Regions from separate parts of the Geodermatophilus sp. SYSU D00703 genome, predicted to be linked through region 2. Evidence: riboswitches for the same ligand, from Rfam matches in the RefSeq annotation. Region 2 holds a riboswitch; the other holds the start of a gene.
What was found. A riboswitch is a leader RNA that binds a small molecule or an ion and turns the genes downstream of it on or off. The one in region 2 is predicted to bind thiamine pyrophosphate.

Region 1: another riboswitch for thiamine pyrophosphate. It lies ahead of ACI782_RS03910 (ECF transporter S component); the one in region 2 lies ahead of thiM (hydroxyethylthiazole kinase).

What each region holds. Positions count from the first base shown of each region.
Region 1 covers NZ_JBJGYU010000002.1:79,066-83,255, reverse strand. The annotation lists gene ACI782_RS03920 (energy-coupling factor transporter transmembrane component T family protein) at 1-344, opposite strand, end outside; gene ACI782_RS03915 (ABC transporter ATP-binding protein) at 341-1,672, opposite strand; gene ACI782_RS03910 (ECF transporter S component) at 1,765-2,379, opposite strand; TPP riboswitch at 2,376-2,479, opposite strand; gene ACI782_RS03905 (Nramp family divalent metal transporter) at 2,535-3,827, opposite strand; gene ACI782_RS03900 (Mut7-C RNAse domain-containing protein) at 3,925-4,190, opposite strand, start outside.
Region 2 covers NZ_JBJGYU010000002.1:233,995-238,184, forward strand. The annotation lists gene ACI782_RS04615 (TenA family protein) at 1-19, opposite strand, end outside; gene thiD (bifunctional hydroxymethylpyrimidine kinase/phosphomethylpyrimidine kinase) at 16-831, opposite strand; gene thiE (thiamine phosphate synthase) at 828-1,496, opposite strand; gene thiM (hydroxyethylthiazole kinase) at 1,493-2,281, opposite strand; TPP riboswitch at 2,283-2,377, opposite strand; gene ACI782_RS04635 (hypothetical protein) at 2,432-2,593, shown strand; gene ACI782_RS04640 (helicase) at 2,807-4,190, opposite strand, start outside.

The sequences.
Region 1 (4,190 bases), 150 kb from region 2:
AACAGGATCCCGGGCAGCGCCAGCGCGGTGACCCGCAGAGCCCAGGTGGCGCCGCTGAGCCAGGCCTGCGCGCCGTCCAGTGCCCCGAAGGCGACGTTGACCCAGGCGACGCCGGCCGCACTGAGCAGCAGCGGCCAGGTCCGGCGCAGGACCTCCCGCGGGGTGGTCAGCCCGGCGGCCGGCAGCAGCGACAGCTCGGCGGCGAGCACCACCGCCGAGGTCACGAGGTCGCCGCTCACCAGCAGCACTCCGGTGAGGACGGCGATGGCGCCGAGCTGGGCGACCGGGTTCACCGCCGACAGCGGCACCGGGCGCACCGGTCCGAGGGCGAGCGGCGCGGTCACGGGACCGCCACCGGGGTGCCGAGGCTCAGCACGTCGTCGGCCAGCGCGGCGACGACGTCCGCGTCGTGGGTCACCAGGCACACGGCTCGGTCGCCGTCCTGCTGCTCGGCCAGCAGCGCCACCAGCTCCGACCAGGTGTCGCGGTCCTGGCCGAAGGTGGGCTCGTCGAGCACCAGGACCGGCGGGCGGGTGGCCAGCGCCGTGGCGACCGACAGCCGCCGCTGCTGCCCGCCGGAGAGGGTGAACGGGTTGGCGTCGGCCAGCGGCGCCAGGCCGAGCCGCTCGAGCAGCACGTCGGCGCGCCGGTGGGCCGCCCCGTGTCCGGCGCCGGCGCGCCGGGGGCCCAGGGACAGCTCGTCGCGCACCCGCCCGGTGAGGAACTGGTGCTCGGGGTGCTGGAACACGGTGCCGACCCGCTCGACCAGCTCGGCGGCCCGCCAGCGGGACGGCGGCCGGTCCGGTCGCCGCAGCCCCGCGGTCAGGCCCGGTCCGGCGGTGACCCGGCCGGTCGTGGGCGCGCGCAGGCCGGCCAGCAGCAGCGCCAGGGTGGACTTGCCGGTGCCGTTGGGGCCGGTGACCGCCAGGGTGCGCCCCGCCCGCAGGACGGCGTCGGTCGGCGGCAGCGCCGGCGTGGGCGAGCCCCGGTGGGTGAACCCGGCCGCCTCCGCGGCGAGCAGCACCGGCCCGGCGGGGGAGCTGCGCCGGTCGGGGAACCGCAGCGGCGCCGGTGCCCACCCGGGGGCCTGCTCGGCGATCCCGCCGCCCGGCAGCAGCTCGACGACCCGGTCGACCTGCGGCAGCCAGGCCGCGGCGTCGTGGTCGACGACGACGAGCGTGGCGCTGCGGTCGGCGACCGCCCGGGCCACCGCCCCCCGGACCAGCTCGGCGCCGGCCGGGTCCAGCTGGGCGGTCGGCTCGTCCAGGAGCAGCAGGCCGGGCCGCGGGGCGAGCGCGCCGGCCAGCACCAGCCGCTGCTTCTGCCCGCCGGACAGCGCGCCCGTCGGCCGGTCCCGGCCGAGGTCGAACCCGACCGCGGCCAGGGCGGCGTCCACTGCCGGCCCGATCGCGGCCGGAGGGGTGCCGGCGTTCTCCAGCCCGAAGGCGACGTCGTCCCCGGCGCGGGTCATGACCAGCTGCGAGTCGGGGTCCTGGAAGACCATGCCGACGCGCTGCCGCCCCCGGTCGGGCGGCTCGCCGTCGACGGTCAGCTCGCCGACGGCGTCCCCGCTCTCCGGCTCCAGCAGCCCGCCCAGCGCCCGCAGCAGGGTGGACTTGCCCGACCCGGAGGCGCCGGTGAGCAGCACCCGCTCGCCGGGGGCGACGGTCAGGTCGACGTCCCGGACCGCCCACCCCCGCCGGGTGGCGTGCCGGAAGCCCCACCCGGCCAGCCGGACGGCGGCCGGGGAACCACCGGTCAGCGTCAGACCCGGGTGCGGCCGGACGCGAACGCCGAGAGGGCGCCGCTGGCGGCGAGCGCGCGGGTCAGCGCCGTGCCGCCGACGCCGGCGATGACGGCGGTGCTGGCCACGACGAGCGCCACGTAGGTCGTCTTCCAGCCCGCAGTCCAGTCCGGGTAGTAGTAGAGGAGGTCGAGGACGGCGGCCATCGCACCGGCCAGGGCCGCGGACAGCAGCGCCTGCGGCCACCCGAACCGGCGGTACCGGAACGCGGCGAAGCCCGCCTCACCGGCCAGGCCCTGCAGCAGGCCGTAGACGATCGTCGTCGTCCCCCAGGCCGAGCCGAGCAGCGCGGAGACGATCGCGGCGACCAGCTCGGCGAACAGGCCGGCGCCGGGCTTGCGGACGACCAGCGGGGCGAGCACGGCCGGGACCAGCCAGACGCCGTACATGAGGGCCTGCCCGGGCGGGAAGGCGGCGAACGCCGTCCCGGTGCCCGCCCACAGCATGCCCCAGGCCCAGAAGACGACGCCGAAGGCGACGCCCAGGACGGCGGTGACGACGATGTCGACGGTGCGCCAGCGCGAACGCGCCCCGGTGGGCGCAGCCGACGACGGACGGACGGCCTGGTCGGCCATGACTTCCTCCAGACTCCCTGCGCCGGCATGACCCGGATCAGGTTCGAGGGTCTGCGGGATCCCGCACTCTCAGCGCCGAAGCGCTCCCCTGCTGTGTGTTCGGTTGTGGTGCCAGCCTAGCCCGTCTGCCGGCCCGTGATCGCCGCGCGGCCCCCTCAGCCGAGGACGAAGCCCAGCAGCAGATGGGCGTTGAGGCCGATGATCAGCGCGGCGACGACCGCGCCGGCGACCGTGGTGACCGGGCGGTTGACCCAGGAGCCCATGACCGAGCGGCGGGCGGTCAGCCACAGCAGCGGCACCAGGGCGAAGGGGATGCCGAAGGAGAGCACCACCTGCGACCAGACCAGCGCGGTGGTCGGGTCGCCGCCGAGCAGCAGCACGGCCAGGGCCGGGGCCAGGGTGATCAGCCGGCGGGCGAGCACCGGGACGTGCCGACGCAGGAAACCGGCCATGACCACCTGGCCGGCGTGGGTGCCGACGGACGAGGAGGCGAACCCGGAGGCGAGCAGCGCGACGGCGAAGGCCAGCGCGGCGCCGGTGCCCAGCTGGTCGCCCAGCCCGGCGTGCACGCTCTCCAGCGAGGCGATGCCGTCGTCGGCGGTGAACAGCTGCGCGGCGATCACCAGCATGGCGGCGTTGACCAGCCCGGCCAGCCCCATGGCCACCAGGACGTCGACCCGCTGGGCCCGCAGCAGCCGGCGTCGTCCGCTCGCGGTGCGCCCGGCGGTGACCACGTCGCCGTAGCGGCCCGGGGTGAGCGCGGAGTGCACGTAGATGACGTGCGGCATGACGGTGGCGCCGAGGATCCCGGTGGCCAGCAGCAGGCTCTCCGAACCGGCGAACGAGGGCACCAGGCCCCCGGCGACGCCGCCGGCGTCCACGCCCGAGCCCAGCAGCGTGTAGCCGAAGCCCAGGCCGATCACCAGCAGCAGGCCGGCGATCACCCGCTCGAACGGCCGGTGCCCGCGGGACTGCGCGGCCAGCAGCACGAACGCCACCACCGCCGTGATGACCCCGCCGACCGGCAGCGGCACGCCGAAGAGCAGGTTCAGCGCCACCGCGCCGCCGACGATCTCGGCCAGGTCGGTGGCGATGGCGACCGCCTCGGCCTGCAGCCACAACCCCCGCGTCACCGGCCGGGGCAGCTGCTCGCGGCACAGGGTGGCGAGGTCCCGGCCGGTGGCCAGCCCGAGCTTGGCGGTCAGCGACTGGATGAGCATCGCCATGAGGTTGGCCGCGACGATCACCCACAGCAGCGTGTAGCCGAACGATGCGCCGCCGGAGAAGTTGGTCGCGAAGTTGCCCGGGTCGACGTAGGCCACCGCGGCGACGAACGCCGGGCCCAGCAGCGGCCAGATCCGCCGCCGTCCGGACGCCGTCGGTGCCGGTCTCGGCGCGCCGACGAGCGTGGTCGGCAGGACGGCGGCCTCGGTCTTCGACAGGTACACGGCGGCCTCGCAGGGGCGGAGCGGGTGGGTGGGCGCTCCTGTCTGTGCCCGCCGGGGGTGACACGTGCGGGCCAGCCCGTGGCCCCGGCGGGCCGACCTAGCGGGTCGCGGTCCGGACCAGGGCGTCGATGCGGCGGGCGTGGGCGCCGCGCCAGTAGACCCGGTCACAGGAAGGGCAGCGGGAGAACTCGTCGTAGGTCCGCCGGGTGCCGTCCGGCAGCCGGTCGGCGACGTCGGCCTTGGCAACCGGCTGCAGCCGGGCGCCGCAGGCGGTGCAGCGGGTCAGCGGTGCGAGCGGGGGAGCGAACCGGTCGAGGACGTCGGCGAGCTGGTCGTCGGGCCGGGCGCCCCGGACCAGGGCGG
Region 2 (4,190 bases):
CGTCCCCCGTGGCGCTCACGACGGCCAGATGCCGGCGAAGTGGTGCACCGGGCCGTGCCCCGACCCGACGCCCAGGCCGCTCCCGGCGACCAGCGCGGCCTGCAGGTAGTCGCGCGCCGGGTCGACCAGCCGCGTCCAGTCGTCGGTGCGGCGCCGGGCGGCGAGCGCGGCGAGGGCCGAGGACAGCGTGCAGCCGGTGCCGTGCGTCGCCGTCGTCCGCACCCGGGGGCGGCGGGTCACGGTGACGCCGTCCGCGGTGGCCAGCACGTCCACGCTCTCCTCCCCGCCGAGGTGACCGCCCTTGAGCAGCACCGCGCGCGGGCCGAGTGCCAGCAGCGCGGTGGCTTGGCCGGGCAGCTCGGCCACGCTCGTCGCCGGCGCCCCGCCGAGCAGCACCGCCGCCTCGGGGACGTTGGGCGTGACGAGGTCGGCCACGGGCAGCAGGTGGGTGCGGACGGCGTCCACCGCGGCCTCGTCGATGAGCCGGTCGCCGCTGGTCGCGACCATCACCGGGTCGCAGACGACCGGGCCCGCCCGGCGGCCGCCCAGCGCTGCCGCAACGGCCCGGACCACCTCCGCGCTGCCCAGCATGCCGGTCTTGGTGGCGTGCACCTCGACGTCGTCCAGCAGCGTCTCGAGCTGCGCGGTGACGAACTCCGCCGGCACCGGGTGGACGCCGGTGACGCCGCGGGTGTTCTGCGCGGTGAGGGCGGTGAGCACCGCCGTCCCGTAGGTGCCGAGGGCGCTGAAGGTCTTCAGGTCGGCCTGGACGCCGGCACCGCCGCTGGGATCGCTACCGGCCACGGTGAGCGTGACCGGGACGCCGCTCACCGTGGCGCACCTACCGAGCGCCCCGCGTCGATCCGCGCCCGGAGCTCGCGGGCGGCGGCCGCGGGGTCGGCCGCCGCGCAGACCGCCGAGACGACGCAGACCCCGTCCACCCCGGTCGCGGCCACCGCCGCGGCCCGCCCGGCGTCGATCCCGCCGATCGCGACCGCGACCAGCCCTGCGGCGCGGGCGCTCGCGGCGAGTGCCCGTGTGCCCGCCAGGCCGAGGCCAGGTGCGGCGTCGGGCTTGGTCGGCGTCGCCCACACCGGGCCGATGCCGACCAGGTCCACGGTGCCCGGCGGCAGGGCCAGTGCGGCGTCGAGGTCCGCGGCGGAGGTCACGCTCAGGCCCAGCGGCGCACCGGGGCCCAGCAGCCGCCGCACCTCGGCCGGCGGCAGGTCGTCCTGGCCGACGTGCACCCCGGCGCCGGCCAGCAGGGCGACGTCGACGGCGTCGTTCACCACCACCGCGACGTCCGGGCGGTCGGCCAGCGCCGCCTGGACCGCCCGGGTCAGGGCCAGCAGATCGCGCCGGGACGCGGTCTTGTCGCGCACCTGGACGGCGCTGACCCCGCCGGCGACCGCGGCCCGGACGACGTCGGCGACCGGCCGGGGCCGGGACAGCCCCGTGTCGGTGACCAGGTAGAGGGTCGGGTCGAGCGCGCTCACGCCGCCTCCCGGACGTCGGCCCGGGTCAGCGAGTCCCCGTCGAGCGCGTCGAGCGCGTCCAGCCAGGCCGGGGCGAAGGTGCCGGGCCCGTCGGCGACGTCGGCGGCCACCTCCGCGGCGAGCGCCACGTGGGCGTGCGCGGCCACGACGCCGGTCAGCGGGTCGTCGCAGACGGCGAGGTAGGCGGCGACCAGGGCGCCGAGCGCGCACCCGGCGCCGGTGGTGCGGGTGAGCAGGACCGATCCGCCGCCCACCCGCACGGTCCGCCGTCCGTCGGTGACCAGGTCGACCTCGCCGCTGACCGCGACCACCCCGCCGGTGCGCCGGGCCAGGTCGGCGGCGGCCTCGGCGGCCGCGTCCGTGCTGTGCGTGCTGTCCACGCCGCGGCCGCCGGCACCGGCCCCGGTCAGCGCCATCACCTCCGAGGCGTTGCCCCGGACCGCGGTGGGGCGCAGCTCGACCAGCTCGGCGGCCAGCGCCGTCCGGTAGGCCAGCGGGCCGACCGCCACCGGGTCGAGCACCCACGGTGTCCCGGCCGCGCCGGCGGAGCGGGCCGCCAACCGCATCGCCTCGGCGGTGCGCGCGTGCACCGTGCCGACGTTGACCAGCACCGCCGAGGCGACCGCGGCGAAGTCCCCGGCCTCCTGCGGCGCGTCGACCATCGCCGGCGCCGCGCCGGCGGCCAGCAGGGCGTTGGCGGTCATCGTCTGGACGACGGTGTTGGTCAGGCAGTGCACCAGCGGTGCAGCGGTGCGCAGCGCCTCGCGGGCCGCGCGCAGGTCCATGGCTCCCACGCCGTGACATCCCTTCGCCAGTACGAACTGGAGCAGGTTCGACGGGTGTCCTCTCAGCCCCGGGCGGGGGCACCCCGTGCCACTTGCGGTCCCGAACCTAACAAGCCCGCCGGGGAGCACGGCCCCGCTACGGTGCGGCCCGTGGCGGACCTCCACGACGAGCTGTTCGGCGTCTCCCCCACGGTGCGCTCCGTGGCGCTCGGCCACGGCCAGCAGGTCGAGACGCGCTCGCGGGCCGGTCTGGTCGGCGCCTCGAGCGCGGAGAAGGGTACGAGGAGCTGCTGGTCAACCCGACCCTGCTGACGCTGGCCCGGCAGCGCGGCGACATCGACTGCGGGCCTGCGCTACCTCGTCGTCGGGTACGGCAACTCCCACCAGCTGGTGGTCCCGCTCGCAGCCGGCCACGCGTCGGTCGCGTTCGAGCTCGACACGGACCCGCTGGTGCACCTCCCGGCCGTCCTCGAGGTGCTGCGGCGGCACTCCCGGCTCGGCTGACCGGCGCCGGTGGGAGTCCGGTCAGTCGGTGCCGGTGAGCGCGGTCGACGGGAGCCAGTCGGCGTCCAGCAGCTCGGCGATCTCCTGGAGGGACGACGTGTCCGCACCCGCGGTGGAGCCGCTGACCGCGAGCCGCTCGACCATCACCCGGGCGACCTGCTCCTCGACGGTGTCCTCGGCGAACGCCACCCGCCAGGGGGAGACCTGCCCGTCGCGGTGGGTGCGGCCGGTGACCTGCCGGGCCTGGATGCCGGAGAATCGCGGCTGGTGGAACAGCCCGACCCGCGGCGCGGCCGAGGCGGCGGACCCGTCCGGCAGCAGCTCGCCGGCGTGCAGGCTGATCGACGCGGTCACCGTGAACACGCACACCGGTGCCGCCCCGGTCTGGAACCGCAGCCGCTCGGCCTCGACGTCGAACCGGTCGCGGCCGTAGACGGCCGCGACGGCGATCCCGGAGTCGAGGAGGGACTCGCGGATCGGGTCGGCCGCCGTCTCCACGAACTCCACCGAGACGGCGACCTGCCGTTCGGCCTCGACCTGCGCCTTGACCCAGTCGACGGTCGCCTGGGCGCGGATCAGCCCGGCCTTCTGCCGGAAGCGCAGCAGCGCCGCCCGCCCTCGCGCGGTCTGCCGGCCGCGGCGGGCCAGCTGCATCTCGGCGCGGAACTCCTGCCACTCCGACTCGTAGGCGGCGCGCTCGGCCGGGGTCAGCGACACCGGCGTCCCGGTGACCGACACCGGGCCCCACGGCGCCGGGCGGTGCAGGGTCGCCGGCGGGTGCTCGTCGGCCAACCAGCCCTGCAGGCGGGCGAGGTCGGCGCGGCGGCGGTCGGCGTCCTCGGTCCAGGCCCAGCCGTACCGGCCCCGTTCCACGTGGAACCCGTGCTCGGCGAGCCTCGCCGGCAGGTCGCCCCACGCGCGCAGCGGCTCGCCGTGCCGCTGCGCGAACTGCGGGGCCAGGTAGGACAGCTCCAGCGGTGTGTGCGCCGGGGTGGCGGTGGCCGCGATGACGAACGGGGCGTCCTTGACCCGGCCGGCGCCCGAGACCGCCTTCCAGTGCTTCCACCGCTGCGTCGTCGTGTGCCGGACCATGTGCGCCTCGTCGGCGATGACCACGTCGAACCGGAGCTTGCTGACCTTCGCCAGGCGGTCCCAGGTGGTCACGCACCAGCGCAGGCCGCCGTCGCCGAAGCCGGCGATCGACCGGGTCCAGTGCGGGATGGTGATGGCCGCCGGCCGGTCGGCGACGACGAGGACCGTGCGGCCGCCGCGCTGCGCCGCGACCTCCCGGGCGGCCAGGACGGCGGTGCCGGTCTTGCCCACACCGGGGTCGTCCCCCAGCAGGAAGACCCGGTGCCCCGCCTTCGCCGAGGCGGCGATCGCGGCCGCCCCGGTCAGCTGCTCG